Regions from separate parts of the Blastococcus sp. TML/C7B genome, predicted to be linked through region 3. Evidence: predicted binding sites of a transcription regulator. Region 3 holds the regulator's gene; each other region holds the start of a gene.
The links. Region 3 encodes LexA, which represses DNA repair genes until DNA is damaged. Its sites were predicted from a motif close to TCGAACANNTGTTCGA; they were not measured.
Positions count from the first base shown of each region.

Region 1: a site for LexA is predicted at 3,161-3,176, ahead of JKP76_RS01145 (HNH endonuclease signature motif containing protein). Genes of this name have one in related genera too.
Region 2: a site for LexA is predicted at 4,683-4,698, ahead of JKP76_RS20040 (HNH endonuclease signature motif containing protein). Genes of this name have one in related genera too.
Region 4: a site for LexA is predicted at 2,623-2,638, ahead of dnaB (replicative DNA helicase). Genes of this name have one in related genera too.

Region 1 covers NZ_JAEOAA010000001.1:229,332-236,588, forward strand. Annotated here, with positions in the region: gene ychF (redox-regulated ATPase YchF) at 1-513, opposite strand, end outside; partial or broken gene JKP76_RS19905 (GAF domain-containing protein) at 731-1,030, shown strand; partial or broken gene JKP76_RS21950 (EAL domain-containing protein) at 1,227-1,592, shown strand; gene JKP76_RS21955 (EAL domain-containing protein) at 1,708-1,896, shown strand; gene JKP76_RS01145 (HNH endonuclease signature motif containing protein) at 1,920-3,143, opposite strand; gene JKP76_RS01150 (response regulator transcription factor) at 3,289-3,927, opposite strand; gene JKP76_RS01155 (sensor histidine kinase) at 3,924-5,168, opposite strand; gene JKP76_RS01160 (ABC transporter permease) at 5,165-6,010, opposite strand; gene JKP76_RS01165 (ABC transporter ATP-binding protein) at 6,007-6,921, opposite strand; gene JKP76_RS01170 (AlkA N-terminal domain-containing protein) at 7,074-7,257, shown strand, end outside.
Region 2 covers NZ_JAEOAA010000001.1:447,174-454,430, forward strand. Annotated here, with positions in the region: gene JKP76_RS02240 (cyclopropane-fatty-acyl-phospholipid synthase family protein) at 1-133, shown strand, start outside; gene JKP76_RS02245 (DNA repair helicase XPB) at 253-1,938, shown strand; gene JKP76_RS02250 (nuclear transport factor 2 family protein) at 2,014-2,418, shown strand; gene JKP76_RS20040 (HNH endonuclease signature motif containing protein) at 2,495-4,678, opposite strand; gene JKP76_RS02260 (DEAD/DEAH box helicase) at 4,955-6,715, shown strand; gene JKP76_RS22880 (AAA family ATPase) at 6,898-7,257, opposite strand, start outside.
Region 3 covers NZ_JAEOAA010000001.1:2,156,201-2,163,457, reverse strand. Annotated here, with positions in the region: gene JKP76_RS10545 (vitamin B12-dependent ribonucleotide reductase) at 1-1,364, opposite strand, end outside; partial or broken gene JKP76_RS22355 (vitamin B12-dependent ribonucleotide reductase) at 1,474-1,866, opposite strand; gene nrdR (transcriptional regulator NrdR) at 2,159-2,644, opposite strand; gene JKP76_RS10535 (hypothetical protein) at 2,943-3,200, opposite strand; gene JKP76_RS10530 (hypothetical protein) at 3,261-3,506, shown strand; gene JKP76_RS20870 (LysM peptidoglycan-binding domain-containing protein) at 3,913-4,470, opposite strand; gene lexA (transcriptional repressor LexA) at 4,685-5,452, shown strand; gene JKP76_RS10515 (hypothetical protein) at 5,465-6,535, opposite strand; gene JKP76_RS10510 (phosphatase PAP2 family protein) at 6,507-7,229, opposite strand.
Region 4 covers NZ_JAEOAA010000001.1:1,049,014-1,056,270, forward strand. Annotated here, with positions in the region: gene JKP76_RS05065 (hypothetical protein) at 1-355, shown strand, start outside; gene rpsF (30S ribosomal protein S6) at 574-861, shown strand; gene JKP76_RS05075 (single-stranded DNA-binding protein) at 864-1,364, shown strand; partial or broken gene rpsR (30S ribosomal protein S18) at 1,404-1,641, shown strand; gene rplI (50S ribosomal protein L9) at 1,653-2,099, shown strand; gene dnaB (replicative DNA helicase) at 2,719-4,089, shown strand; gene JKP76_RS05095 (DUF2804 domain-containing protein) at 4,155-5,132, shown strand; gene JKP76_RS05100 (Ig-like domain-containing protein) at 5,129-7,015, shown strand; gene JKP76_RS05105 (acyl-CoA desaturase) at 7,085-7,257, opposite strand, start outside.

The sequences.
Region 1 (7,257 bases), 1.9 Mb from region 3:
CAGCACGGCCTGGGCGGCGACGGCGGCGTCGTGCAGGACCTTGCGGTCCTTGTCCTTGCGCGACTCCTTCTCCAGCCGCGGGATCGCCTTCTCCAGCGTCTGCATGTCGGCCAGCACGAGCTCGGTGTTGATCGTCTCGATGTCGTCGGCCGGGTCGACCTTGCCCTCGACGTGCACGACGTCGGGGTCGGTGAACACGCGGATGACCTGGCAGATCGCGTCGCTCTCGCGGATGTTCGCCAGGAACTTGTTGCCCAGGCCGGCACCCTCGCTGGCGCCGCGCACGATGCCGGCGATGTCCACGAACGACACCGTCGCCGGGATGATCTTCTGCGACCCGAAGATCTCCGCGAGCTTGTCCAGCCGCGGGTCGGGCACGCCCACCACGCCGACGTTGGGCTCGATCGTCGCGAACGGGTAGTTCGCCGCGAGCACGTCGTTCTTGGTCAGGGCGTTGAAGAGGGTCGACTTGCCGACGTTGGGCAGGCCGACGATCCCGATGGTGAGGCTCACGGGGGTCCAGGTTACGTGCCGGGCGCCGGTGCTCCGGACGACGACGTCCCCGCCGGCCCGACCCCTCCGGGGCAGCCGCCCTCCAGTTCGTGCCCCGATCGGCCGACGACTTCCGTGACGCAGCCGAGAGGAACCCACCGTGGGCACGAAGCGCACCGATGCCGAGCAGCAGATCGCCGAACTGCTCCGGACGGCGAAGAAGTCACTGCGCCTGTCCGTGGCGTTCCTGTCCCGGCTGGACGGCACCACCCAGCACCTGGAGGTCGTGGAGTCCTCGGTGCCCTTCCTCTTCCAGGAGGGCGTCACGCAGATGCAGGAGACCACGCTCTGCCAGGCGATCCTCGACAAGGAACTGCCGGCGGTGATCCCGGACCTGAAGCACTTCCCGGCGGCGATGCGGCTGCCGGCGGCCCGCATGCCGCGGATCCGCAGCTACGTCTCGGTGCCGGTGACGCTCTCCGACGGGACGCTGTACGGGACGTTCTGCGCCGCGGGGCTCACCTCCGACCGGGACCTCACCCAGCGCGACAAGGCGCTGATGGACGTCCTCGCCTCGGCCGCCTCGGTGATCATCGAGCCGCAGGTCAAGGAGGCGGAGCGGCGCAACGGCATCGAGCAGCGGCTCGACCCGATCACCGCCGGCGGCGGCCCCGGTCGTCGCGCTGCAGCCGATCGTCGACCTCGCGACCGGCCTGCGCGTCGGGTCCGAGGCGCTGAGCCGCTTCCCCGCCGAGTGGGAGCAGACCCCGGACGTCGTCTTCGCGGAGGCGCACAGCGTCGGCCGCGGCGACCAACTGGAGCTCCTGGCCCTGGCGCGTGCGGCCGACCTGCTCGACCGGGTCGACGGGTACGTCGCCATGAACGTCTCCCCCGGCACGCTGCTGACGCCGGAGTGCGCCGCGCTGCTCTCCCGCCTCCCCGCCGACCGCGTGCTGCTCGAGCTCTCCGAGCACGACCCGGTGGACGACTACGACCAGCTCCTGGCGGCCCTCGCGCCGTTCCGCGCGGCCGGGCTGCGGCTGGCCATCGACGACGTCGGCGCCGGCTTCTCCTCGCTTCGCCACATCGTCGTCACCTCGCCGGACGTCATCAAGATCGACCGCAGCCTGGTCACCGCCGTGGACAGCGACTCGGTGCGCAGCATCCTCATCCGCGTCGCTGGTCGACTTCGCCCGCGGGCTCGGGGCCCGCGTCGTGGCCGAGGGCATCGAGACCCCGGAGGAGGCGGCCACGCTCCGGGCGCTCGACGTCGACTACGGGCAGGGGTGGCACTTCGGCCGCCCGGCAGTGCCCCCGCCGCACCCCGCGCACGCCGCCGAGCCGGCCCTGCCGGGCGGCATACCGGTGCCACGGCAGGGTCGGCTCGCTGTCGAACTCGGGTAGCCGGGTCACGTCCCGGCGGGAGGTCAGGCGGAGATGAGGAACGGTTCGCCGAGGAGGATCTCGGTGCCGTCGGGGCGATAGGTGCGCCATCGGCCGTCGGGTTGGCGTTCTATCCGGAAGCCGTGGTGGACCTTGGTGTGGTGGCGTTCGCAGAGCAGCCCTGAGTTGTGCAGCGAGGTGTCGCCGCCGTCGATCCAGTGCACGAGGTGGTGCACGTCGCACCAGTAACTGGGCGCATCGCAGCCGGCGAAGACGCAGTGCTGGTCGCGCACCTCGACCGCCCTGCGGAGGTGCGGGGGCACCAGCCGCTGGGTGCGGCCCAGATCCAGTGGCTGGCCTTCGGGGCCGATGACGATGCGGGTGACGGTGCCGTCGCAGGCCAGCCAGCGGGCCTTCGCCGCGGAGATCAGCCCACCGAACCCGGTCCGCGCGGCACCGGCGCCCGCCCCGGCCGCTGAGCTGGTGTCCATCAGGTCTTCGTGGTCGATCAGCACCCCGATGTGCGGCTTGTGCCCGCGCAGCACCGGCAGGCTGCCGGAGGCCAGCGCGTTGTCGCACAGCTGCACCAGCGCATCCCCGGCCTGCTGGGCGCGGGTGCGGGTGTCCCCCGCGGGGCGGGAGGCCTGCAGGATCGATTCGATCGCGGCCTGGAACTTCTCTCCACCGACCGCGTCGAGCGTGCCGGAGAAGGACAGGGTGCCGTCGGTGTGCTTGGCGAAGGTCAGGGACCGCTGCTCGGTGGGATCGGGTTCGGCACCGTCGGGGTCCAGCCGGGCGAGGTAATGCCCGACCGCCTGCCGCAGCTCCGCGTGCGAAGCAGTCACCGCGACCTGGGTGAGCAGCCGGTCGATCTCGGCCACGTCCACGCCCTGGGCCTCGGCGCGGGCCAGGTTCACGTCGGACACGACCGGCGCGATCACCGACACTGCCTCCGCCGGCACGAGACCCGCCGCGGCCGCGGCCGCGAGCGCCGGCAGCCGCTCCGACGCCCGCCCGTTGCGCACCAGCTGGCTCGCCGCCCCGGCCGGCAGCCGGTGGTGCCCGCGCAGCCAGGAGGCCATCGTCGCCTTGCCGTCGTGCTCGGGCGCCTGGGTCAGCTCACCCTCGCGCACCGTGCGGGCCACCTCGGCGTCCAGCCGGTTGCGGGCCTGCACCAGCACCCCGGTCCGCTCGATCACCGCCGGCCCGAAGGAGGACTTCAGGTCCTGGTCGGCCAGGGCCGCCAGGGCACCGGTGAGGCACTCCAACGGTGACTGACAACTACTCGAACACATGTACGAATTGTACCGGTAGCAGCAACGCACCACCAGATGAATCCCCAGGTCAGCGACCTGTCCACAGATCGCCGACCGCCCTTGACAGGAGCCCGATGAGCTCCCCCAAGAAGGCGGATCAGCTCCCCGGAGACGGCAGCAGACCTCGCTCCACCGCCACCAGCACCGCGCGGGTCCGGTCGTCCACGCCGAGCTTCGCGAACACCCGCAGCAGGTGCGTCTTCACCGTCGCCTCGCCGATGAACAGCTGCCGCCCGATCTCCGCGTTGGTCAGCCCGCGGGCCACCCCGGCGAGCACCTCCAGCTCCCGCGCGGTGGGTGCGTCCACGGCCGGAGCGCGCATCCGCGACACCAGCCGCGCCGCCACCGGCGGCGCGAGCACCGTCTCCCCGCGGGCGGCCGCGCGGACGGCGTCGGCCAGCTGCGGCAGCGGGGTGTCCTTGAGCAGGTAACCGGTCGCGCCCGCCTCGACGGCCCGCACGATGTCGGCGTCCGTGTCGTACGTCGTCAGCACCAGCACCCGCACGCCCGGGTGGTCGGTGGCGAGCCGGCCGGTCGCGGTGGCCCCGTCCATGCGGGGCATCCGCAGGTCCATCAGGACGACGTCCGGTGTCAGGGCAGCCACCATCGCCAGCGCCTCGAGCCCGTCGCCCGCCTCGCCGACGACGTCGATGTCCGGTTGCGCCGCCAGCCAGCCGACCACGCCACCGCGCACCACCGGGTGGTCGTCCACGACCAGCACCCTGATGGCGCTCACCGGACCGGCACCCGCACCGTCACGCGGGTCCCCTCCCCCGGCGCCGAGCGGACGTCGACGGCGCCGCCGACCTCCTCCGCGCGGTCCCGCAGCCCGGCCAGCCCCACGCCGGCGGAGACGGCCGGGTCGAAGCCCACCCCGTCGTCCTCCACGTGCACCGACACGTGCGCTTCGTCCCCCGCGCCGATCCGGCTCACCCGCAGCACCACGGCGCTGGCCGACGCGTGCCGGCGCACGTTGGCCAGCGCCTCCTGCGCGCCGCGCAGCAGCACGATCTCCTCGGCGCGGCTCAGCACCGGCCCGCTCCCGCCGAGCGCCGCGGTGTCGAGCCGGGTGGCGAGGCCGGTCTCCCGGCCGAAGCGGTCGGTCAGCCGCTGCAACGCTTCGACCAGCGTGGCCGAGTCCAGCGCGACCGGCGCGAACGCGGCGACCATCGCGCGGGCCTCGGCGAGGTTCTCGCGGGCCACGTCCTCGATCACCGCCAGCCGCTCGGCGGCCGCGGGAGGATCGTCCGGCAGCGCGGCCGCCGCCGTCTGCGCCAGCACGACGATGCTCGTGTAGCCCTGCGCGAGGGTGTCGTGCACCTCCCGCGCCAGCCGCTCCCGCTCGGCGACCATGCCCTGCTGGTGGTGCAGCGCGGCGAGCTCGGCGCGGGTCGACTCCAGCTCCCGGATGAGGGACGCCCGCTGGTCGCTCTGCTCCAGCACGCGGTGCACCCAGATCCCCATGGCCAGGCTGAACGCCAGCCCGATCAGGGTGGAGCCCGGTCCGGCCAGCGGCTCCTCGCCCCGGGTCCAGTCGACGAGCGGGCCGGCCGTCGCCGCGGCGGCCAGCGCGAAGGTCCACGGCACCCCGTCGCGCCCCCGCTCGGCGAGGAACCACACCTGCGAGTACGCGACGAACAGCAGGAACAGCACCGAGGGCTCGTGCCAGGCGATCACCGCGACCGCGGCGACCATGACCGTCAGGTAGCCGACCCGCCGGCGAGGGTCGCGGGAGACGAGCGCGGGCCCACCCAGGAGGACGTAGGCCAGCGCCCAGGCTACGAGCGCCAGGACCGCGGCGGCCCGGGATCCCTCGACGTCCCCCACGAGGACGTCGACCACCGCTAGCGCCATCCCGACGGCGAAGGCGACGTGCAGGACGACCACGGTCAGGCGCCAGCCCCGCTCGGACAGCGGCGGTCCGCCGGGCTCCCCTGCCGCGGGGGGCCCGGCGGACCGCATCCAGGGCGAGGTCATCCCTCGCCCCGCCGCCAGCGGAACGTGCGCACGCAGACCACGACGCCGATGATCACCCATGCGCCCAGCACCAGGGCGGTCCTGCCGTGCTCCCACGACCCGGCGACCTCCCCGGCCGCGGCCTGGTCGGGCAGGAGCACAGACCGCATGCCCTGCGTCAGCCACTTCAGCGGGAAGACCGCGGCCACCTGCTGCATCCACGGCGGCAGCTCGGCGAAGACGAAGAAGACGCCGGAGAAGAACTGCAGGACGACGGAGAAGCCGGTGATCCCCGCGGACGCCGCCCGGGCGCTGCCGACGAACGGTGAGACCGCGATGCCGAGCACCGTGCCCGCGAGGACGCCGAGCAGGGCGACCCAGCCGAAGGTCAGCCAGCGCCCCGCGTCGGCCGGCAAGGGGACGTCGTAGGCCAGCCGCGCGACGGTCAGCAGCAGGGCGAGCTGCACCGCCGTCGTGAGCACGACCTGCCCGGCCTTGCCGATCACGTAGGCCGCGGGCGGCGCGCCGAGCAGCTGCAGCCGAGCGAGGTCGCCGCGCTCGCGCTCCTCGGCGATCGCGATGCCGACCGCCTGGAAGCTGGTCAGCATGATCCCGGTGGCCGCGATGCCGGCGAGGAAGTAGTCCTCGAACCGGACGTCGGGGCCGGTCGTCTCGCCGCCGAAGACCGAGCCGAAGATCAGCAGCATGATCACGGGATAGGCGAAGGAGAACACCACCTGCCCGGGGTCGCGGAGGTAGAGCCGCAGCTCCAGCCCGATCCGGGCCAGCCCGATCGGCAGCGCGCCGGGCGGCTTCGGCCGGGTGTCGGCGCGGACGTCGGCGGGTGGAGTGGTGAGCGTCATCGGAGGACTCCTTCGGGAGCGGGCTCGGCAGGAGCAGCCCCGACCAGCTGCAGGTAGACCTCTTCCAGGGTGGGCCGGGTGACGGTCAGGTCGGGCAGCGCGACCCGCGGCCCGGTGGTGAGCAGGTCGCGCAGCACGACGTCGGGCTCGGTGGTGACGACGGAACGGACGCCGCTGCCCTCCCGCCAGCGCACCGTCGCGCGACGGCGCAGCTCCCCGCCCATCTGCTCCGGCGGCGCGACGTCGGCGAGCCGGCCGGCGTCGATTACGCCCACCCGGTCGGCCAGGTGCGCGGCCTCGTCGAGGTAGTGGGTGGTCAGCAGGATCGTCGTGCCGCCCTCCCGCAGGCGCTGGAGCACCGCCCAGAACTGCCGCCGGGCGACCGGGTCGAGGCCGGTCGTCGGCTCGTCGAGGAAGAGCAGCTCCGGCCGGCCCTGCATGCTCAGGGCCACCTCCAGCCGGCGGCGCTGCCCGCCGGAGAGCCGCGCCGCCCGCGTGCCGGCCGCCTCGGTGAGGCCGACGGCGGCGATCAGCTCGTCGGCGCCCGCCGACCGGGAGTGGTAGACGGCGAAGTGGTCCAGCGTCTCCCGGACGGTCAGGGCGTTGCCGTCGCCGGTGGCCTGCCCCACCACCCCGATCCGGGCCCGCCAGGTCCGGTCGCCGGCGGCCGGGTCCACGCCCAGCACGCGGACCTCGCCGCCGTCGCGGCGGCGCAACCCCTCCAGGATCTCCACGGTCGTCGTCTTGCCGGCACCGTTCGGGCCCAGCAGCGCGAACACCTCGCCCGGGTGGACGTCGAGGTCGAGCCCGTCCACCACCGCCCGGTCGCCGTAGCGCTTGACCAGGCCGCGCACCCGCACGGCCGGTCCGTCCGCGCGCAGCCCGTGCGGCGAGGTCCCTGTCGTCGTCATGCACCGAGCCTGCCGACGACGGCGGCCGGCCCGGGACCGCCGAAGCGCTGGTCCCCCGTCCACCGACCGGTGGACGGGGCCCGCCGGCCGGCGGCGACGGCGGTGTCCGAAACCCGCCGGTCCTCCCCGTCGGCGGCTGTCATGCTCGAACCGTGACCACACCGACCGACCACGAGCACCGCTACCGCGCGGTGGCCGGCCGCGACGCGCGGTTCGACGGCTGGTTCGTCACGGCGGTGCGCACGACCGGCATCTACTGCCGCCCGTCCTGCCCGGCCCGCACCCCGAAGTCCTCGAACGTCTCGTTCTTCAGCACCGCGGCCGGCGCGCAGGCGG
Region 2 (7,257 bases), 1.7 Mb from region 3:
GCGGGCGCGGGTGTGGCGGCTGTACATGGCCGCGTGCGCGCTGGCCTTCGAGAGCGGGGAGCTGGGCCTGAACCAGGTGCTGCTGCGCCGGCCCGGGGGTGAGCAGCCACCGCTGCGGCGCGACTGGATCTGAGCCGGGGGGCTGCGCAGCCGAGCCCCGAAGGCGGAAGGGACCGCCCCTCCGCGGCGTTAACCTGGGCAGTCCGGCGCGCTCGCCCGCGCCGAAATCCCCGAACGAAGGACGCTGAACGCGTGTCTGACGGCCCCCTGATCGTCCAGTCCGACAAGACGCTGCTGCTCGAGGTCGACCACCCGCTGGCCAAGGAGTGCCGGTCGGCGATCGCTCCCTTCGCGGAGCTGGAGCGCTCCCCCGAGCACGTGCACACCTACCGGGTCACCCCGCTGGCGCTGTGGAACGCCCGCGCCGCGGGGCACGACGCCGAGCAGGTCGTCGACGCGCTGGTGCGGTACTCGCGCTACCCGGTGCCGCACGCGCTGCTGGTCGACGTCGCCGACACGATGGACCGCTTCGGCCGGCTGACGCTGGCGAACAACCCGGTGCACGGGCTCGTGCTGACCTCCACCGACCGCGCGGTGCTGGAGGAGGTCGTCCGCTCGAAGAAGGTCGCCCCGATGCTGGGCGCCCGCATCGACGAGGACACCGTCGTCGTGCACGCCGCCGAGCGCGGGCGGCTGAAGCAGGCGCTGCTCAAGATCGGCTGGCCGGCGGAGGACCTCGCCGGGTACGTCGACGGCACCGCGCACCCGATCCACCTCGACGAGTCCGGCTGGAACCTGCGCGACTACCAGCAGGAGGCGGTGGACGGGTTCTGGGCGGGCGGCTCGGGCGTCGTCGTCCTGCCGTGCGGTGCGGGGAAGACGTTGGTCGGCGCGGCGGCGATGGCCGAGGCGAAGGCGACCACGCTGATCCTGGTGACGAACACGGTCGCCGGGCGGCAGTGGAAGCGCGAGCTCATCGCGCGCACCTCGCTCACCGAGGAGGAGATCGGCGAGTACTCGGGCGAGCGCAAGGAGATCCGCCCGGTCACCATCGCGACCTACCAGGTGATCACGACCCGCCGGAAGGGCGAGTACATCCACCTGGACCTGTTCGACGCGCAGGACTGGGGCCTGATCGTCTACGACGAGGTGCACCTGCTGCCGGCGCCGATCTTCCGGCTGACCGCCGACCTGCAGTCCCGCCGCCGGCTGGGGCTCACCGCGACGCTGGTGCGCGAGGACGGCCGGGAGGACGACGTCTTCTCGCTGATCGGGCCGAAGCGGTACGACGCCCCGTGGCGGGACATCGAGGCGCAGGGCTACATCGCGCCGGCGGAGTGCATCGAGGTGCGGGTGTCGCTCGACGACGAGGAGCGGATGACCTACGCGGTCGCCGAGCCGGAGGAGCGGTACCGGATCGCGGCGACGGCGCAGTCGAAGCTGCCGGTGATCCGACGCGTGCTGGAGCGGCACCCCGACGAGCCGTCGCTGGTGATCGGCGCCTACCTCGACCAGCTCGAGGAGCTCGGCGCCGCGCTGGACGCCCCGGTCATCCAGGGGTCCACGACCAACCGCGAGCGCGAGAAGCTGTTCGACGCCTTCCGCGCCGGGGAGATCCGGACGCTGGTGGTCTCCAAGGTCGCGAACTTCTCCATCGACCTGCCCGAGGCGGCCGTCGCCGTGCAGGTGTCGGGGACGTTCGGGTCGCGGCAGGAGGAGGCGCAGCGGCTGGGCCGGCTGCTGCGGCCCAAGGCCGACGGGCGGCAGGCGCACTTCTACAGCGTGGTCAGCCGGGACACCCTGGACAGCGAGTACGCCGCGCACCGGCAGCGCTTCCTCGCCGAGCAGGGGTACGCGTACACGATCGTCGACGCCGCCGACCTGGCCGGCCGCGGCGAGGTCAACGGCCCGGACTGGGTGGACGAGCCCGCCGACTGAGACCCCGGTCACTGCTGGTCAGGGCTGCGCCGTAGGTTCCTGCCCACCGGTCCCCACTCCGAGAGGCATGCACCCATGGACGAGATCCAGCAGCTGGTCGCGCAGAACGAGATCCGCAACCTGGTCGCGCAGTACGCCCAGCACACCGACGACACCCGGATCCAGGAGTGGACCGAGCTGTTCGTCGAGGACGCGCGCATGGAGGCCGGCGGGCAGCCCCTCGAAGGCCGCGCTGCGCTGACCGAGTGGATCACCGGCGTGACCTCGAGCATGAAGCTGCGGCACGTCATGGGCGGGCACACCGTCACGCTCGACTCCGCGACCGAGGCCCACGGCGCCGCCGACATGATCCTGCTGGCCGCGGTCGAGGGGAACTGGATCCTCGCCGGCGCCCCGCGCTACGTGGACAAGTACGTGAAGACCGACGCGGGCTGGCGCTTCGCCGAGCGGATCCTCGAGGACCGTCCGGCCAAGGGCTGACGCCATCCCGCTCTACTGCTCCACCCGCACTGACTCACCTCCTCGCCGCTCAGCTGCCCCGCCGCCGTGACCCCGGTCAGAACGGCGGCGGGGCGCTGCGCGCCCGCAGCCCGGACGGCGTCGTCACGGTGAGCGTGCCGTCGGGCGCCAGCACGTGCCGCCAGCCCGGGGCCTGGTGCTTGCCGCGGTGGTGCGGGGTGCAGTAGCCGGCGAGGTTGGCCGCGCTGGTCGGCCCGTCCGGCCAGGGCCGGCTGTGGTCGAGCTCCCCGCCGCGCGGCACCGGTCGCCGGCAGCCCGGCAGCCGGCACCGCCGGTCCCGGGCGCGCAGGTAGCGTTCGAGCGCCGCTCCCGGCCGGTAGCCCGGTGACGGGGGCGGCGGTCCGAGCGCTCCACCCCGACGGAGCTCGCGGCTGTCCGCGAGCGCCACCAGGGCGCCCGTGAGCGCGTCGACCACGGCGATCCGCGGTCGCTCCGCCAGCCCTCCTCCCGCGGTCGCCTGGAGCAACCGGGCCAGCGCGGCCCGCTGCCCAGCACTGGCTGCCCGGAGCGCCTCGAGCGCGTCGGGAGCGGCTGAGACCCGCCCCGCGGGCGAGCCCTGCCACGCCGCCTCGTCAGCGGCATCGGCCACCTCGGCCCGCCGGACCTCGGTCGCCGCCCGGCCGACCGCGCGGTCGAACTCGAGAAGCGCTCGTCCCGCCGCGTCCACCGCCGCGTCGGCCGCTGCCCACGTCGGCGGGTCCGACGAGGCGGCTGGCGGATCCGGTGCGGCTGCGGTCGTGGCGCCCGGCGACGTCAGCGCGGCGGCGGGTGGACCTCCCCCACCCGCTGGATCCGGGGGTCGCGATCGGGCCGCGTGGAGCACGCCGTCGTACTCGAAGACCGGCCTCCCGCGGGCGCCCCACTCCTCGACCACCGCGCGTTTCTCGACGTCGCGCCACCACTCCGCGAGCGCGCGTTCCATCGCCGACGCGGATGCCGCGGGCACGAGCGCCGCCACGGTGCCTGCGTCGGGACGTTCCTCCCGCGACGCCTCTGCGCCCGGTGGAGCAGCGCCCGGTGGAGCAGCGCCCGGTGGAGCAGCGCCCGGTGGAGCAGCGCCCGGTGGAGCAGCGCCCGGTGGAGCAGCGCCCGGTGGAGCAGCGCCCGGCGGAGCAGCGCCCGGCGGAGCAGCGCCCGGCGGAGCAGCGCCCGGTGGAGTAGCGCCCGGTGGAGCAGCGCCCGGTGGATCGGCGCTCGGTGGATCGACATCCAGTGGATCGCCGTCGGGACGGGTCACGTCACCCTCGCCATCGGCCTCCTCGCCCGCGTCGGCGGCGCAACCGGGCCCGTCGCCGACGTCTGCGTCCTCCTCGGGCAGCAGCCCCAGCGCCCGGGCGAGCGCGCGCACCACCTCCGCGGGGACGACCTGGCCGGCGACCTCGCCCGGCTGATCCCCGCCGAGCAGCGTGGACACCGCGGCGACCACGGTCAGGTGCGCCTGGACCGGCGCGAGGTCCGACTCCCCCGGCCGCAGCACCAGGTCCAGCAGGCAGTCGGCCATCTTCTGGCCGCGGGTGCGCTCGTCGCCCGGCTCGTCGAGGGCGTCGGCGTACCGGCCCAGCGCGTCGACCAGCGCCGCCGCCTCGGGCACGGTCAGCAGCGCCACCGCCTGCGCCATCCCGTCGTCCCGGTCGGGCCGGACGTGCACCCCGCGCCGCCGCACCGCCTCGGCCAGCCGGCGCGCGCTGTCCCGCGCATCGACCAGCAGTCCCAGGCGGCGGGCCTTCGCGGCCAGCTGCGCCGGCGTCGTCACCCGCCCTTCCATCCAGGCGAGCAGCCGTGCCTCCAGCTCGGCCCGCTTCCGGTCGTCCGCGATCGGGCCCACCCGCTCCAGCACCGGGAACAGGTGGCCGACGTGCAGCCGCCCGGACTCCAGCGCCTCGAGCGTGCGCGGCAGCCGGTGCACGAGGGTGAGCGACCGCTCCAGCAGCGTCTCGGCCGCCGAGCCGCTGACCTCCAGCGCGAGCGCGAGCTCGTCCCCGACCCACTCGCTCACGTCGGCGAGCACCTGGGGCCGGGCCGCCCGCCGCTCCTCGCTCATCGACCCGGGCACATCGGCGGGGCGGTCGGCCGAGGCCGGGCGGGTGGCAGCGAAGGCCGCGACCGCGCGGGCCCGCACCGCGGTCTGCCGCGAGATCTCGCGATCGGCCGCCTGGACGGCACCGAGCGGCCCGGACGCCCACCCCGCCGTGGGCCTCGCCGTCGTCCCGCCGTCCCTCATGTGTTCGAACATACGATCGACCACCGACACTTTTCCGCGCATCCCGAGGCGGCCGGGAACGATGTGACCGGCGGGGCGTGACGTATCCGTCCCTCACAGGATGGGAATCACCACAGGACTCGCCGGGTGGATCGCATCGCCGCAGGTCAGCGACCCCGTCGCGGCGCTCCATACGCCGCCGGGGCCGGGGCACGCGGCAGGACCCGGGTTGGGCGTGTTGCCCTCGCGGCAGCCAGAATGGACCCCGACATGGGGAGCGCAGCACGAGCGGAGGCCTTGAGCCCGCAGACGAACAGCCGGCCGCTCCGGGCGTGGCAGCGCACCGCCCTCGAGCAGTACGAGGAGACCTCCCCCAAGGACTTCCTCGTCACCGCGACTCCCGGCGCCGGCAAGACCACGTTCGCCCTGACACTCGCCGCGCGGCTGCTCGCCCGCCGTGAGGTCGCGCGGGTCGTCGTCGTCTGCCCGACCGACCACCTGCGCCTCCAGTGGGCCGACGCCGCCGACGCGATGGGCATCGTGCTCGACCCCGGCCTCACCAACGCCGTCGGCCCCGTCCGCGCGGGCACGCAGGGGTACGTGACCACCTACGCGCAGGTCGCCGGCAAGCCGATGCTGCACGCCGCCCGCTGCACCTCGGTGAAGACGCTGGTCATCCTGGACGAGGTGCACCACGCCGGCGACGGGCTCTCCTGGGGCGAGGCCTCCGAGGAGGCGTTCGGCCGGGCCGCGCGCCGGCTGTGCCTGACCGGGACGCCGTTCCGCACCAAGCCCGACGAGCGCATCCCCTTCGTCCGCTACGAGGAGGACACCTTCGAGGGCGACGGCGGCGAGCGCGGCGTCGGCCTGGTCAGCCGCGCGGACTACACCTACGGCTACAAGGAGGCGCTGGCCGACAACGTCGTCCGCCCCGTCGTCTTCGCCGCCTACACCGGCACCTCGCGCTGGCGGAACTCCGCCGGCGAGGTGGTCGCCGCCTCCCTGTCGGAGGCCGGCACGCGGTCGGTCGAGATGCAGGCCTGGCGGACGGCGCTGGACCCCAAGGGCCAGTGGGTGCCGCACGTCATCGCCGCGATGGACGACCGGATCACCCACCTGCGCGAGAACGGCATGCCCGACGCCGCCGGGCTGATCCTCGCCAGCGACCAGGACGACGCCCGCGCCTACGCCAAGATCGTCCGCCGGGTGACCGGCAAGGCGGCCGAGCTGATCCTCTCCGACGACCCGAAGGCGTCGAAGAAGATCGAGCGCTTCGCGACCGGGTCGGCGCGCATCGCCGTCTGCGTCCGCATGATCTCCGAGGGCGTCGACGTCCCGCGTGCCGCCGTCCTGGCCTGGATGACCTCCTACCGGACGCCGCTCTTCTTCGCCCAGGCCGTCGGCCGCGTCGTCCGCTCGCGGGCGCCGCACGAGTCGGCGACCGTCTTCCTGCCCGCCGTCCGGCCGCTGTTGTCACTGGCCGCGTCGATGGAGGAACAGCGCAACCACGTCATGCCGCCGCCGCGCACCCAGCCCGAGGAGGAGCTCGAGGCGCTGGACCTGCCGCCGCGGGAGCCCCGCGAGGGCGAGCAGAAGCAGTGGGAGGCCCTCGAGGCCGACGCCCGCTTCGCGCACGTGCTGCACAGCGGGACGGCGCACACCGGCGAGGGCTCCGGCCCGACCGTGGTCGTCGGCGAGGAAGAGGAGGAGTTCCTCGGCATCCCCGGGCTGCTCACCCCGGCCCAGACCGCCGAGCTGCTCTCCAAGCGCGACGAGGAGCTGCGGCTGCGGATCGCGGCCAGCCACCGCGCGGACGCCGACGACTTCATGGTCGTCGAGGACCACCCCGACGAGGACGACGCCGGCCGCTCGTGGCGCGACGCCGCCGAGCTGCGCCGGGAGATCAACAAGCTGGTGAACCGGGTCGCCGCGCGCACCGCGCAGCCGCAGGCCGTGGTGCACACGCAGCTGCGGCAGTCGGTGCCCGGCCCGCCGTCGGCGTCGGCGTCGGTCGACGTGCTCCGCGCCCGGCGGGAGCGCCTCCGCACCATGCTCTGAGGGCGCCCCGTCGCCGACTGCTGACCTGATGTCGCTCGCTGCGGCGCGTCCGCCCGTGTCGGCGACCGCAACTCAGCAGTCGACCCCGGCGGGGCCGCCGTCCACACGCCGGCCGTTCTTCCACAGATGCGCCGGCGGCCGGTCGGACGAGGAGATCCTCCGACTCCTGACCGACAGAGCGGCTAGGACTCCACCGGCAGCAGACCTCGCGCCGCCGCTATGGCGACCGCCTCGGTGCGGCCGCCGGCGCCCAGCTTCGCCAGGATGTTGCTGACGTGCACGCTGGCCGTCTTCTCGCTGATGTAGAGCTCCGCGCCGACCTGCTTGTTCGTCCGGCCCAGCGCGAGCAGCCGCAGCACCTCGGCCTCGCGAGTGGTCAGCACCGCGCTCACCTCCACCGGCCGCACCCCGGCGACGTCGAGCCGGCCGCGGCGGGCCAGCGCCTCGAGCGCGGTCCGCAGCGGCTGCGCCCCCAACCGGACGGCGACCTCGTGCGCGAGCGCCACCTGCTCGGCCGCCCCCGCGCGGTCGCCGGCCGCCAG
Region 3 (7,257 bases):
GCCGTCTCCGGCATGTTGACCGTCTTGCTGATCGCGCCGGAGATGAAGGGCTGCACCGCGGCCATCATGCGGACGTGGCCCATCGGGGAGATGGCCCGCTCGCCCATGGCGCAGTCGAAGACCTCGTAGTGCTCGGGGCGCAGCGACGGCGCGTCCACGACGTGCCCGTGCTCGGCGATGTACTCGACGATCGCCTCGACCTGCTCCTCCTGGTAGCCCAGGCTGCGCAGTGCCCGCGGGACCGTCTGGTTGACGATCTGCATCGAGCCGCCGCCGACCAGCTTCTTGAACTTGACCAGCGAGAAGTCCGGCTCGATGCCGGTCGTGTCGCAGTCCATCATGAAGCCGATGGTCCCGGTGGGGGCCAGCACGGAGGCCTGCGCGTTGCGCCAGCCGTTGTCCGCGCCGATCTCGAGGCAGTCCTGCCACTGCTGGGTGGCGGCACGCAGCACGTCGGCGTCATCGGCGCCGACCGGGCGGATGGCGTCGTTGGCCGCGGCGTGCTTGCGCATGACCCGGGCGTGGGCGTCGGCGTTGCGGGCGTAGCCGTCGTAGGCGCCGACGATGCCGGCCAACTCGGCCGAGCGGCGGTAGGCGGTGCCGGTCATCAGCGAGGTGATCGCCGCGGCCAGGCTCTGGCCACCACGGGAGTCGTAGGCGTGGCCGGTCGCCATGAGCAGCGCGCCCAGGTTGGCGTAGCCGATGCCCAGCTGGCGGTAGGCGCGGGTGGTCTCGCCGATCGGCTCGGTCGGGAAGTCGGCGAAGCAGATCGAGATGTCCATCGCGGTGATGACCAGCTCGACGGCCTTGACGAAGTTCTTCGAGTCGAACGTGCCGTCGTCCTTGAGGAACTTCATGAGGTTCAGCGACGCCAGGTTGCACGAGCTGTTGTCCAGGCTCATGTACTCCGAGCATGGGTTGGACGCGTTGATGCGACCGGTCTCGGGGTTGGTGTGCCAGTCGTTGATCGTGTCGTCGTACTGGATGCCCGGGTCGGCGCACTCCCACGCGGCCTGGGTGACCTTGCGGAACAGCTCCTTGGCGTCGACGGTCTCGATGACCGAGCCGTCCATGCGGGCACGCAGGCCGAAGTCGGTGCCCTCCTCGACGGCGCGCATGAACTCGTCGGAGACGCGGACGGAGTTGTTGGCGTTCTGGTACTGGACGCTGGTGATGTCCTTGCCGCCGAGGTCCATGTCGTACCCGGCGTCGCGCAGCGCGCGGATCTTGTCCTCCTCGCGCGCCTTGGTCTCGATGAACTCCTCGATGTCCGGGTGGTCGATGTCGAGGACGACCATCTTGGCGGCGCGACGGGTGGCGCCACCGGACTTGATCGTCCCGGCGGAGGCGTCGGCACCGCGCATGAAGCTGACCGGGCCGGACGCGGTGCCGCCGGAGGAGAGCAGCTCCTTGGACGGAGCGGATGCGGGAGAGGTTGAGGCCGGCACCGGAGCCGCCCTTGAAGATCAGGCCCTCCTCGCGGTACCAGTTGAGGATCGAGTCCATCTCGTCGTCGACGGCGAGGATGAAGCAGGCGCTGACCTGCTGCGGGGAGCTCGTGCCGACGTTGAACCACACCGGCGAGTTGAAGCTGAAGTACTGGTGCATGAGCATCCAGGTCAGCTCGTGCTCGAAGATCTCGGCGTCGCCCTCGCTGGCGAAGTAGCCGTGCTCGCGACCGGCCGCACCGTAGGTGAGCACCACCCGGTCGATGAGCTGGCGCAGGCTGGTCTCGCGCTGCGGCGTGCCCACGGCACCGCGGAAGTACTTCGTGGTGACGATGTTGGTGGCGTTGATGCTCCACTCGGCCGGGAACTCGACACCGCGCTGCTCGAAGTTGATCGAGCCGTCGCGCCAGTTGGTCATGACGACGTCGCGACGCTCCCACGTCACCTCGTCGTAGGGGTGCACACCGGCGGTGGTGAAGACGCGCTTGATCTTGAGGCCCTTGCGGCTGGGCGCCTTGGTGCTGCGCCGCGCGCGGGTGCCGGCCAAGCGGTCGTCGGTCTCGGTCATGGTGTGGAGCTCTCCCTGTCGATGTGGTGCGCGGTGTGGTGCTCGGTGCGCGCTGCGGAGCCGCGCGGTGAGAGATCGGAGGGCTGGGGAAGAGCCGCGATCGCGGTGCTCGGGTGATGTCTAACCGGAGGTGCTGACAGTTCTAGGAGCTGCCGGAGGGGCCCGCCGGCTCGGGGCCCCCGGTGGTGCGGGCCTTGAGCTCGGCGATCTCCTTCTCGAAGTCGGCCACCGAGGTGAAGGCGCGGTAGACGCTGGCGAACCGGAGGTAGGCGACCTCGTCCAGCTCCCGGAGGGGACGCAGGATGGCCAGCCCGACCTCGTGGCTGGGCACCTCCGCCGCGCCGCTGGCGCGGATGGTGTCCTCGACCTGCTGGGCGAGCAGCGCCAGCTGGTCCTCGTCGACCGGCCGGCCCTGGCAGGCCCGGCGGACGCCGGCGACCACCTTGGCGCGGTTGAACGGCTCGCTGACGCCGCTGCGCTTGACGACGGCGAGGACCGCCTCCTCGACGGTGGTGAACCGGCGGTTGCACTGGGGGCACGACCGGCGACGACGGGTCGTGGCCCCCTCGTCGGCCTCCCGCGAGTCGATCACCCGGCTGTCGGGGTTGTGGCAGAACGGGCAGCGCATCGCGGTTCACCTCCCTCGCGGCTCCTCGTCCGGGCGCCCTGTGGACCCTCCTGGGGACATCCGGTGGACGCCGCGGGGAGAACCTGAGGAGCAGCCTGTGGACAAGGCTTACAGCTCTGTAACTACTAGATCTAGTGGAACCCTAAGCCTGGCCCCACTAGATGTGCAAGAGCGGGGATCGTCGGCGTGTTCCGCCCTGACCCGGCTGTCACCCCTGGGAACACGGCTTCCCAGCAGTCACACGACACGCCACGGCGACGCGCCGGTGGATCCGCCCGGAACTCCGGGAAGGGACCGGTCAGGCGGAGCGGGAGCCGCTCAGCCGGGGACGCCGGGCGCCCGGCGCCAGGTCGCTGAGGCGCATCGGCCGGGTGAGCAGATCGGGCTCCGCGTCGATCCGGCCGGTGCAGACCTCGGCGCGGCCGAGGGACTCCTCGGGGCGGGGCGTGCGAGCGGTGGGCACCGCCCAGCCGGCGCCGGTGTGCGGGCGCGCGGCACGGCGCGGCTCGGCGGCCGGCCCGGTGACGGCGGTCCCGGTGACGACGGCGTCGGCCACGGCGGGCAGCTGGTCGGTGGCGTCGGAGACCGCCGCGAAGACCTCGGTGTCGGCCGCGCGGTGGCGACCCTCCTCGCCCGGGGCGCGGTGCCGGCCCGCGGCGACCGGGCCCGCGACCGCGGCGGCGGGCGCCCCTCCGGCGCGCGGCGGCGGCCGGTGCGACGGGCGGGCGCGACCTCGTCGCGGATCAGCGGGAGCGCGGCAGTGGCCGTCGTGTCGGCGGTCGCAGCGGTGGCAGCGGCGGCGGTGGCGGTGGCGGCCGTGTCGGTGACCCGGCTGCGGCTGCGCAGCGCCGAGATCGCCTGATCGGGCGGGAGCACCTGCTTGACCTGCGGGTCGATCCGGCCGGACCGCGCCGCGGCGGCCGCCTCGGCGTCCGGCAGGCGGAGCGCGGCGAGGTCGATCCACGCCGTCTCCTCGACGCCGCCGACGACGACCCGGACCCACATCTGACAGGCGCCGGAGGCGTCGTGCCGCCAGCCCAGCAGCTCGCCCGACCACCACGTGCCGGCCTGGAAGACCTCGACGGCCTGGGGGGAACTGGTGAAGACGGCCGCGCGGCTCTCCATGGCACCTGACACCCGACGACCGTAAGCGCTCGGACGACCACCCTCCGTGAAGGCACCCGGGCAGAGGATTGACGAACTGACCGCCTCGGCTTGACGAGGTGTTGCCCTGGCCGGCGCGCCGCCCGTGGGCAGGGCGCCCGCGGTCACGGGAGGACGAGCGTCTGGCCGGGCGCGATCGAGGCGTCCGCCAACCCGTTCAGCTCACGGATCTCGGCGACGACCGCGCGCACGTCGTCCCCGCTGCCGGCGACCGAGGCGGCGATGGACCACAGCGTGTCCCCGGACTGCACGACGACACTGCTCGCCCCCGCCAGGCGCAGCCCGCCGTCGTCGGAGACGACCGAGCCCACCCACGAGCCGACGACCACCCCGACCGCCAGGCCCAGCACCACACCCAGCCGCCGGGCGCGACGGGTCAGCCGGAGCGCCGGGGCGGCCGGGCGCTCCACCCCGCGACCCGGCACCGGCCTGCGTGCGGCGGGCGCGGAGGGCAGCGGCCGACCCGGCCGCGCCGCGGAGGGGCGCCGGCCGTGCACCGGGAGCCCGGCCGGCGACCGACCCGCACCTGGGGGCACCGCGACCCGGGGGCCGGCCTGGTCGGGGACGGCGCGGAGCTGCCCGCGCCGGACCGGACCACCGGCCAGCGGCGGGCGCCACGGCGCCTGCACGGCCTCGTCGAACTCCACCACTGCCTGCGCCACGCTTCCCATGACCACTCCTCCCGACGGCCGCCCGCGACCTTCGAACGGCTGTTCGAATCGAACGTCTGTGCGATGTCTACCGGACGGGTCCGACAGAAGCGACCCCGGCACGGCGACTTTCTTCGAACACCTGTTTGAAAGCGAGAGCGATCGGCGCTACGGTCGTCCCGACGCACACCAGCACGGCTGCAGCGGCAGCCCGCGAGGAGGAGACGTGGCGGAGACCAGCGGGACGTCGGGGGGCCGGCGCACGCGCAGCGCGACGGCCGAGCCGGGCACCGACGAGGGCACCGCCACGGTGCGCTCCTTCCCCGACCGCGGCGCCGACGGTGACGGGCTGACCCAGCGCCAGCGCCGCGTGCTCGAGGTCATCCGCGACTCGATCGACCGGCGCGGCTACCCACCCTCGGTCCGCGAGATCGGCGAGGCGGTCGGCCTGTCATCCGCCTCGTCGGTGGCCCACCAGCTCTCGGTCCTGCAGAAGAAGGGCTGGCTGCGGCGCGATCCGAACCGCCCCCGCGCCCTGGACGTCCGGCTGCCCGGCGACACGTCGCGCCCCACGGCACCGCTGGCGGAGCCGGTGGCCGGCACGGACGAGCCGGTGTCGGCGCCGACCTACGTGCCGCTGGTCGGCCGGATCGCCGCCGGCGGCCCGGTGCTCGCCGAGCAGGCCGTGGAGGACGTCTTCCCGCTGCCCCGCGAGCTCGTCGGCGAGGGCACGCTGTTCATGCTCAAGGTCGCCGGTGACTCGATGGTCGAGGCCGCGATCTGCGACGGCGACTGGGTGGTCGTCCGCCAGCAGCCGACCGCGGAGAACGGCGAGATCGTGGCCGCGATGATCGACGGCGAGGCGACGGTCAAGACCTACAAGCGGCGCGACGGCCACGTCTGGCTGCTCCCGCACAACCCGGCCTACGACCCCATCCCGGGCGACGACGCCACGGTCCTCGGTCGGGTCGTCTCGGTGCTGCGGCGGGTCTGAGCGACCCGCGGATCAGCGCTTGGCGCGCCGGCGCAGCGCGCCGCCGAGCCAGACCACGACGGTCGCCACCGCAGCCGCGATGAGCGCGGTGGTGACCGTCGACCGGCCCGACCCGGTGAGCTCGCTCAGGGTGGGCACCGGCCCGTCCGACGACGCCGGAGCATCGGAGGCCGATCCCGCCGGGATCGGCACGACGACGACGTCGCCGGGCACACCCTCGCTCGCCACGACGAGCCGCCGGCTGTCCGCCGTGAAGCTGATCGCCTCGCCCTGCGGCGAGTCGGGCAGGGCCACCCGCACGGGCGTGCCGGCGAGCGCGCCGGCCACGTCGGACCCGGACAGCGGCCAGACGTAGGCGTCGGTGTAGGTCCGCAGTGCCAGGGCGGACCCGTCGGCGGCCACCGCTCCCCCGGTGATCAGCAGCTGGCCGGCGCGGCCGACCGGTCCGCCCGCCGTCCCGGTGAGCGTCATGTTCACCGTCGCGACCCGCTCCATCGGCACCGTCGCCTGCTCCGACAGCGGTGCCGTGGGCCGGTAGACCCCGCTGGAGCCCAGGACGTCCTTGGTCACCAGGTACGGGGTGCCGTCGGGGGCCAGCAGCAGCGCCTCCGAGTCGTGCGCGCGGTCCGGGTAGGTGAGCCGGTGCACGCCCGCCGAGCCGTCGGGCCGCAACGAGAGCAGCGCGACGGTGGACCGGATCGCGGTGTTGTCCCCCGCGTCGGCCAGCCAGACGGTGCCGTCGGCGCTCATGCCGAGGTCCTCGGGGTCGTAGGGGTCCACGTCCGCGGTCCGCGTCTCCAACACCTGGCAGCCGGCGTCGAGCACCGTCACGGAGAGCTGGTCCCCGCCGTCGTTCATGACCAGCATCCGGTCGCCCAGGTCGACCAGGCCGGAGATCTCGTCCAGCGCCGGATCGGTGATCGTGCAGCGGACCTCGGGCGCGCCGGCCTCCTCACCCGCCGCGGCCGGTGCACCGACCAGGAGCAGCGCGGCGCCGAGGAGGACGGCCCCGCCGAGCCGGACCGCCGGCGTGGCTCGTCGTCCTCCAGCGCCGCTAGGCGGTCGGCCGGCCTGCTCGGGCACGGACCCAGCGTGACAGGACGACGGCGTCCAGTGCGTGAACCACGCCCAGCAGCACGATCCCCACGGCCGCACCGACGACGGCGTCGGTGACCCAGTGGAAGTCCAGCGAGATCATCGACAGCCCGGTCAGGACGGGGCCGACGACGCTCAGCCACCAGAAGACGTGCTGGACGCGCAGCGGCAGTCCGTACTCGACCGCCTGCCACCGGGCGACACCCCACATGAGCACCGCGTTCGCGACGTGCCCGGAGGGGAACGAGGCGCCGTCCTCGTGGAAGAAGTAGCTGCCGGGGTAGCCCGGCGCGGTCCGCCCGGTGCCGAACTTCAGCGCGTAGACGACCCCGGTCAGCAGGGCCAGGGCGACGAGCACGCGGACGAGGGGCAGCAGGGTGCGCCGCGTCCAGCCCAGGTAACCGACCAGGCCGGCCAGCACCACCAGGATGGTCACCCGGCCGCCCAGCTGGGTCACGACCCAGACCAGCGGGTAGGCCGCCGAGTCGGCCAGGCCCCAGCCCCGCACGACCTCGGAGACGCGGACGTCGAGCCGCTCGGTGGCGCCGGAGGCGAGCAGGTCCAGCGTGACCAGGCCGCCGACCACGAGCGCGACGAGCACCAGCCACCAGGAGGGCCGGCCCACCGGCAGCCGGGCGTCGGTGCCCCGGGGGCCGGCGTCGCGCACCACGCCGCTCGTCACCGGCCCACCGTACCGGGCCGTGACCTCG
Region 4 (7,257 bases), 1.1 Mb from region 3:
CGCGACCGGTGCCGGGGCCGCCCAGCTGCGCCCGGGGGCGGGGTCGGCCGCCGCGGCCTTCGACCCGGCCCGCTTCCTGGCCGAGCGCGGCACGACCCGCTCGACCGGGACCGGGACCGGCGGCTCCGGCGGGCTGGCGGGCAGCTACGACGGCGCGACCGTCCCGGTGTTCGGCCAGCTGGCCGGCCTGAACGGCACCGGGCTGGACGAGGACGGCGAGCAGCTCGACACCACCGCCGACACCGCCTCCGCGGCGGAGCCGCTGCCGGCAGCAGCGCTGGCCGCCGTCGTCGCCCTGGCCGCCGCCGGCGCGGCGCTGGTGCGCACCCACCAGGCCGCGCGCGCCTCGCGCTGACCGACCGGCACGCACGCGGCCGCCGTCCCCGGCAGGGGGCGGCGGCCGCTGCCGTCCGGGGCTGCCTGTGGACGGCGCCGGGGCGGTCCGGTGATCACTGGTAGCCTGGGCCCGCGCGTTCCGGCTCTCCACGAGCTCGTCGGGACGCGCAACGCATGCACAACCCTCCTGCCGCAGATCCCCTGCGGCCGCTGAGACCAGAGGAGGTGGGGTTCTCCGTGCGCAATTACGAACTGATGATCATCCTCGACCCCGATCTCGAGGAGCGCACCATCGCGCCCTCGCTCGACCGGTTCCTGACCGTGGTCACCAACTCCGGTGGCACCGTCAAGACCGAGATCTGGGGTCGTCGTCGGATGGCCTACGAGATCAACAAGCAGGCCGAGGGCATCTACGCGATCGTCGACATCCAGGCCGAGCCCGCCGCCGTCCAGGAGCTGGACCGCCAGCTGAACCTGAACGAGTCGGTGCTCCGCACGAAGCTGATGCGCCCCGAGGCTCACTGAGCATGGCCGGCGAAACCGTCATCACCGTGATCGGCAACCTGACGTCGGACCCCGAGCTGCGGTTCACGCCGTCGGGTGCCGCCGTCGCCAACTTCACCGTGGCCTCGACGCCGCGCACCTTCGACCGCCAGTCGCAGGAGTGGAAGGACGGCGAAGCGCTGTTCCTCCGGTGCAACGTGTGGCGCCAGGTCGCCGAGAACGTCGCCGAGTCCCTCACCCGCGGTTCGCGGGTCATCGTCAGCGGGCGGCTCAAGCAGCGCTCGTTCGACACGAAGGAAGGCGAGAAGCGCACCGTCATCGAGCTGGAGGTCGACGAGATCGGCCCCTCGCTGCGCTACGCCACCGCGAAGGTCACCAAGGCCTCCCGCGGTGAGGGTGGCGGCGGCGGCTTCGGTGGGGGCAGCGGCGGTGGCGGCGGCTTCGGTGGCTCCAGCGGTGGTGGCGGCGGTGCGAGCGACCCCTGGTCGACGCCGGCCGGCCCCTCCGACGAGCCGCCCTTCTGATCCTTCGATCCCTGTTCCACTGAACTCTGGAGTACTCCGGTGCCCAAGCCACCCATTCGCAAGGCCAAGAAGAAGGTCTGCCAGTTCTGCAAGGACAAGGCGACCTACGTGGACTACAAGGACACGACGCTGCTGCGGAAGTTCATCTCCGACCTGCGGCAAGATCCGTGCCCGCCGCGTCAGCGGCAACTGCAGCCAGCACCAGCGGGACGTCGCCGTGGCCGTGAAGAACAGCCGCGAGATGGCCCTGCTGCCCTACACCTCGACGGCGCGCTGATCATGTCGACGATGAAGCTGATCCTCACGCAGGAGGTCACCGGTCTCGGGTCCTCCGGCGACACCGTCGAGGTCAAGGGCGGCTACGGCCGCAACTACCTCCTGCCCCGCGGGCTGGCCATCAAGGCCACCCGGGGTGCCGAGAAGCAGGTCGAGTCCCTCCGCCGGGCGCGTGCCACCCGCGAGGTGCGCTCGCTCGAGGAGGCGCAGGCCGTGGCCGGCCAGCTGTCCGGCCTCAAGGTCCGCGTCCCGGCTCGCGCCGGTGACGGTGGCCGCCTGTTCGGCCGCGTCACGACCGCCGACGTCGCCGCCGCGGTCACCGCGGCCGGTGGCCCGGAGCTCGACCGCCGCCGGATCGAGCTGCCCAGCAGCATCAAGACCACGGGCCAGCACGCCGTCACCGTGCGCGTGCACCCGGAGGTCAGCAGCACCCTGGCGATCGAGGTCGTCGCGGGCTGAACCGCCTGAGCGCGCCCTGAGCGCGTGCAGCGTCCCCGAGGGGCGTCGGACTCCGGTCCGGCGCCCCTCGTGGCGTTTCCGGGGCGCTGAGCCGCCTCGTGCACCCGCGCCACCGGCTCCTCTCGCAGCGAGATCGGCGATCTCGCGCTGTCGGAGCCCCTTAGCGCGCGAGATCGGCGATCTCGCGCTGTCGGGCGCCGGGAGCGAGCGCTGCGGGAGGGGTGCTCGGGTGTGGACGGGACGGTCCCGTCCGTCACGGCGACACCACGCGTGCCAACGCGGAAAAAACTTTCGGGGAACTTCCCGTCCACAGCCCGGGGACGGCGTCGGCGCAGGTGGGGCGCTCGTGGTGGGGACCCGCCCCCACGCCGTCCCCCGCCGTCTCCACATGTCGACACGCCTCCGTCCACCGACTTGTCCACATGTTGTGCAGATCGAGGTGTTGGACGCCGCCGCTCCGGGTTCCTAACGTCGTCCCCAGCTCTCCGGGCTCGAAGTGTCAGTGCCCGGCGGTAGCAATTCCCCGAACACGCGTTCGGTCCGGCGTGCCCGCCGAACTCCCGGCTTCCCCTCGGTGAGCGGCGGTGCGGGCGCGCCTGCAGGAGAAGGAGGACGACCCGTGGCGGTGGCCGACGAGTACAGCCGGCCGATGGCGTCGGCGCCGGAGTACGACCGGCAGCCGCCGCAGGACGTGCAGGCCGAGCAGTCGGTGCTCGGCGGCATGCTGCTGAGCAAGGACGCCATCGCCGACGTCGTCGAGGTCCTGCACGGGGCCGACTTCTACCGCCCGGCGCACCAGATCATCTTCGACGTCGTCCTGGACCTCTACGGCCGTGGCGAGCCCGCCGACGCGATCACCGTGGCCGCCGAGCTCAACCGCACCGACCAGTTGTCGAAGATGGGCGGCGCGGTCTACCTGCACACGCTCATCGCCTCGACGCCGACGGCGGCCAACGCCGGCTACTACGCCGCGATCGTCGCGGAGCAGGCCGTGCTGCGCCGGCTGGTCGAGGCCGGCACCCGCGTGGTCCAGCTGGGCTACGGCGCCGCGGGCGGCCGGGGCGACGTCGACGACATCGTCGACCGCGCCCAGCAGGAGATCTACGACGTCACCGAGAAGCGGATGAGCGAGGACTACTCCCGCCTCGCCGACGTCCTCCAGCCCACCATGGACGAGCTGGACGCCATCGCCTCCCGGGGCGGCACCGCGCGCGGCGTCCCCACCGGCATCCGCGACCTCGACGAGCTGACCAACGGCCTGCAGTCCGGCCAGATGGTCGTCATCGCGGCCCGGCCCGGTGTCGGCAAGAGCACCCTCGGGCTGGACATCGCCCGCTCGGCCGCGGTGAAGCACCACATGCCCGCCGCCATCTTCTCGCTCGAGATGAGCAAGCACGAGATCACCATGCGTCTGCTGTCCGCCGAGGCGAAGGTGCCGCTGCACCACATGCGCGCCGGCTCGCTCAGCGACGAGGACTGGTCGAAGCTGGCCCGCCGCATGGGCGAGATCGCCGACGCCCCGCTCTACATCGACGACTCGCCGAACATGACGATGATGGAGATCCGGGCCAAGGCGCGCCGGCTCAAGCAGCGCAACGACCTCAAGCTGATCGTCATCGACTACCTCCAGCTGATGACCTCGGGCAAGAAGGTCGAGAGCCGCCAGCAGGAGGTCTCGGAGTTCTCCCGTGCGCTGAAGCTGCTGGCCAAGGAGCTCGAGCTCCCGGTGATCGCGATGTCGCAGCTCAACCGTGGCTCGGAGCAGCGTCAGGACAAGAAGCCGATGCTGTCCGACCTCCGCGAGTCCGGCTCGATCGAGCAGGACGCCGACATGGTGATGATGATCCACCGCGAGGACATGTACGAGAAGGAGTCCCCGCGGGCCGGCGAGGCCGACATCATGCTGGTCAAGCACCGCAACGGGCCCACCGCGAACGTCACCGTCGCCTTCCAGGGCCACTACAGCCGCTTCGTGGACATGGCCAACTGACCCGTCCCCGGCACGTCTGGTTCCACGGGAAACATCGCGCACCGGCCGCCCGCTAGCCTGCCGCGGTGCCCACCAGCGAACGCGAGATCACCGAGCCCGTCGACCTGTGCGGCCCCGACGGGCGGCTGAACCCGGCCGCGGTGGGCTGGAGCCGGACGCCGCTGCACCGCGCCAACCTGCGGGGCTGGGGGCGGGCGAAGCGCTGGGAGTACTGGGGCGTCATGACGCCGACCCACGTCCTCGGTGTCACCGTCTCCTCGCTGGACTACGCCGCGCTGTACAGCCTCTACGTGCTCGACCGGGCCACGGGGCACGAGATCGAGCGGGCCGACATCGTGCCGCTGGCCAAGGGCGTCGTGCTGCCGGAGCGCACCGGCACCGCCGCCGGCCGCGGCAAGACGCTCGCCTTCGACTTCGGCGGCACCCCGGCGGCGACCACGCTGAAGGGCACCGCCCCCGACGTCGACTTCGACCTCACGGTGCACCGCGCCCCGGACCACGAGGCGCTCGCCGTCGTCGTCCCGTGGAGCGCGAAGCGCTTCCAGTACACGGTGAAGGACGTCGCACTGCCGGTCACCGGCTCCCTCCTGGTCGCCGGCATCGAGGTGCCCGTCGGGGAGGGCTCGTTCGCCGTCCTCGACTCCGGCCGGGGCAAGTGGCCCCGCTCCATCACGTGGAACTGGGCCGCCGGCAGCGCCCCGGGCGGCCGCGGGCTGACCGTCGGCGGGAAGTGGACCGACGGCACCGGCTCGACGGAGAACGGCGTGCTGGTCGACGGCCGGCTGCACAAGATCGGCGAGGAGCTGCGCTGGGAGTACGACCGCACCGACTGGGAGCGCCCCTGGCGGATCTCCGGCGAGACGGTCGACGTCACCTTCCACCCCTTCCACGAGCGCTCGGCCGCCACCGACCTCACGGTCATCTCCTCGGAGACCCACCAGTGCTTCGGTGAGTTCACCGGCTGGGCGACCACCGACGACGGCGAGCGGGTGAGCGTCGACGGCCTGGTCGGCTGGGCCGAGGAGGCCCGCCAGCTCTGGTGACCCCCCGCCCCCGGCACCGCATGACGTCCGCCGCCGCCGCGCTGCTGCTGGCCGCGGCGCTGGCGGTCACCGCGACGCCCGCGGCCGCCGCCCCGCGGACCGCCGAGCCGCAGGGGCTCTTCCCCACCGACGCGCTCACCGTGCCCGATCCGGGGCAGGCCACCGGCCGGCGGATCGCGCTGCCCACCGGCGGCTGCGAGGGCGAGCAGCAGTGCGGCCTGGCCCGCCGGCTCAACCAGCTGGACGGCTTCGACCTCGACCCGCGGATCTCGGTCCGCTTCAGCGCCCCGGTCGACCCGGCCGAGATCGCCGAGCTGCTCTCCGTGGAGGACGAGGACGGCGTGCGCACCGGGGTGGACCGCGTCGTCTACGACCCGGCGACCTCCACCGTGCACGCCTCCCCGGAGCGGCAGCTGGCGCCGGCGACGACCTACCGGCTGGTGCTGGCCGAGGGGCGCGGGAACGCGGCCGCGGAGACCACCTTCACGACCCTGAGCGCCCCCGACGGGCTGCAGGACCTGCAGCGGCAGATCGACAGCGGGGAGGCATCGAGGCGGCTCGGGATCCGCCCCGGGCTGCGGGTGGAGGGCGTCTTCGCGGTCGGCGGGGCGGGCGGCGCCGTCGTCAGCCGGCTGCCGGACCGGGCGCCGGGTGCGGACCGGAACCCGGTGCCCACCGCCCAGCTGCCCGAGGGAAGCCGCATGGTCGTGGGCTCCTTCCTCGCGCCCAGCTGGCTGCAGCCCGACGGGACCATCCGGCAGGCCCCCACCGCCGGCCCCGGGCCGGGGCCGGTGACGGCCGAGCGGCTGCCGTTCGTGGCCGTCCTGCCGCCCGGTCAGGCGCCCCCCGGCGGCTGGCCGGTGACCGTCTTCGGGCACGGCTACACCGGCTCCACCGACGCGATCGGCCTGGCCGCCACCCTGGCCGCCCGGCGCGGCACGGCGATGATCGCCACCGACGTGGTCGGCCACGGCGCGGGGCCGCGCAGCGCCTGGGAGTTCGTCGAGGGCGGCCGCACGACCGTGCTGCCGGCCCACGGCCGCGGCGAGGACCAGGACGGCGACGGCGTCATCGAGGGCGGTGAGGGCTCCCGGGCCACCGGGGACGCCGCGGCCGTGTGGTTCCGGGACGCGCTGCGCCAGACGACCGCCGACCTGGTCACCCTGGTCCGATCGCTCGGCGGCACCGACGTCGACGGTGACGGCGCGGCCGACCTGTCCGGCGACGGTGTGACCTACCTCGGGCAGAGCTTCGGCGGCGTCTACGGCGCGCTGCTGGCCGGGGTGGACCCCGCCGTCACCCGGGCGGTGCTCGACGTCCCCGGCGGGCCGGTGGTCGAGTTCTTCCGGCTGTCGGACCACTTCCGGCCGATCGTCGGCCGCGCCCTGGCCGACGCCGGCCTCCTCGACGACGCGGACGACGGCTTCGACGAGCAGCTGCCCCTGCGCGGGCAGCCGCCGGTGGTCGCCGACGCCGCGGCGCTGGCCCTCCAGGACCACCTGGCCCGCGTCGCGTGGCTCAACCGGCCCGGCAGCCCGGAGACCTTCGCGCCGCTCGTCGAGCCCGACCGGGTGCTCGTGCAGGCGGCCTTCGGGGACGGGCTGGTGCCCAACCCCACCACGTGGACGCTGGTCGAGGCGGGCGAGCTGTGGGACCGGACCAGCCTCTTCCGCAACGACCGCACCGCGACCGCCGGGTTCGACCCGCACGCCTTCCTGCTCGACCAGGGGCTGTTCTGGATCCCCGGCCTGCAGGGCCTCGGGCAGGCGATGACGTTCCTGGCCGACGGCCGCGTCGTCGACCCGGACGCCGAGGGGGACGTCTGGGAGGTGCCGGTCGCCGATCCGGGGGTGCTGCGCGCGCTGAACACCGGCCCCCGCTGACCCCTGCAGGACGCCGGAGGCCCGGGACCGCGGTGCGGTCCCGGGCCTCGGGGTGGTGCGGACGAGCGATCAGGCGGCGGCGGGCCGTGCCTGCATCGCGCGGCGCACCTTCTTGCCACCGGTCGTCATCTTCCAGAGCTTGCCCAGCTGGGAGGGCAGGTTCGCCGGCGTCGTCTCGGCCAGCCAGTCGTTGGGCAGCGAGAGCCGGATGACCTTGTGCCACGCGGAGGCGACCTGCTGCG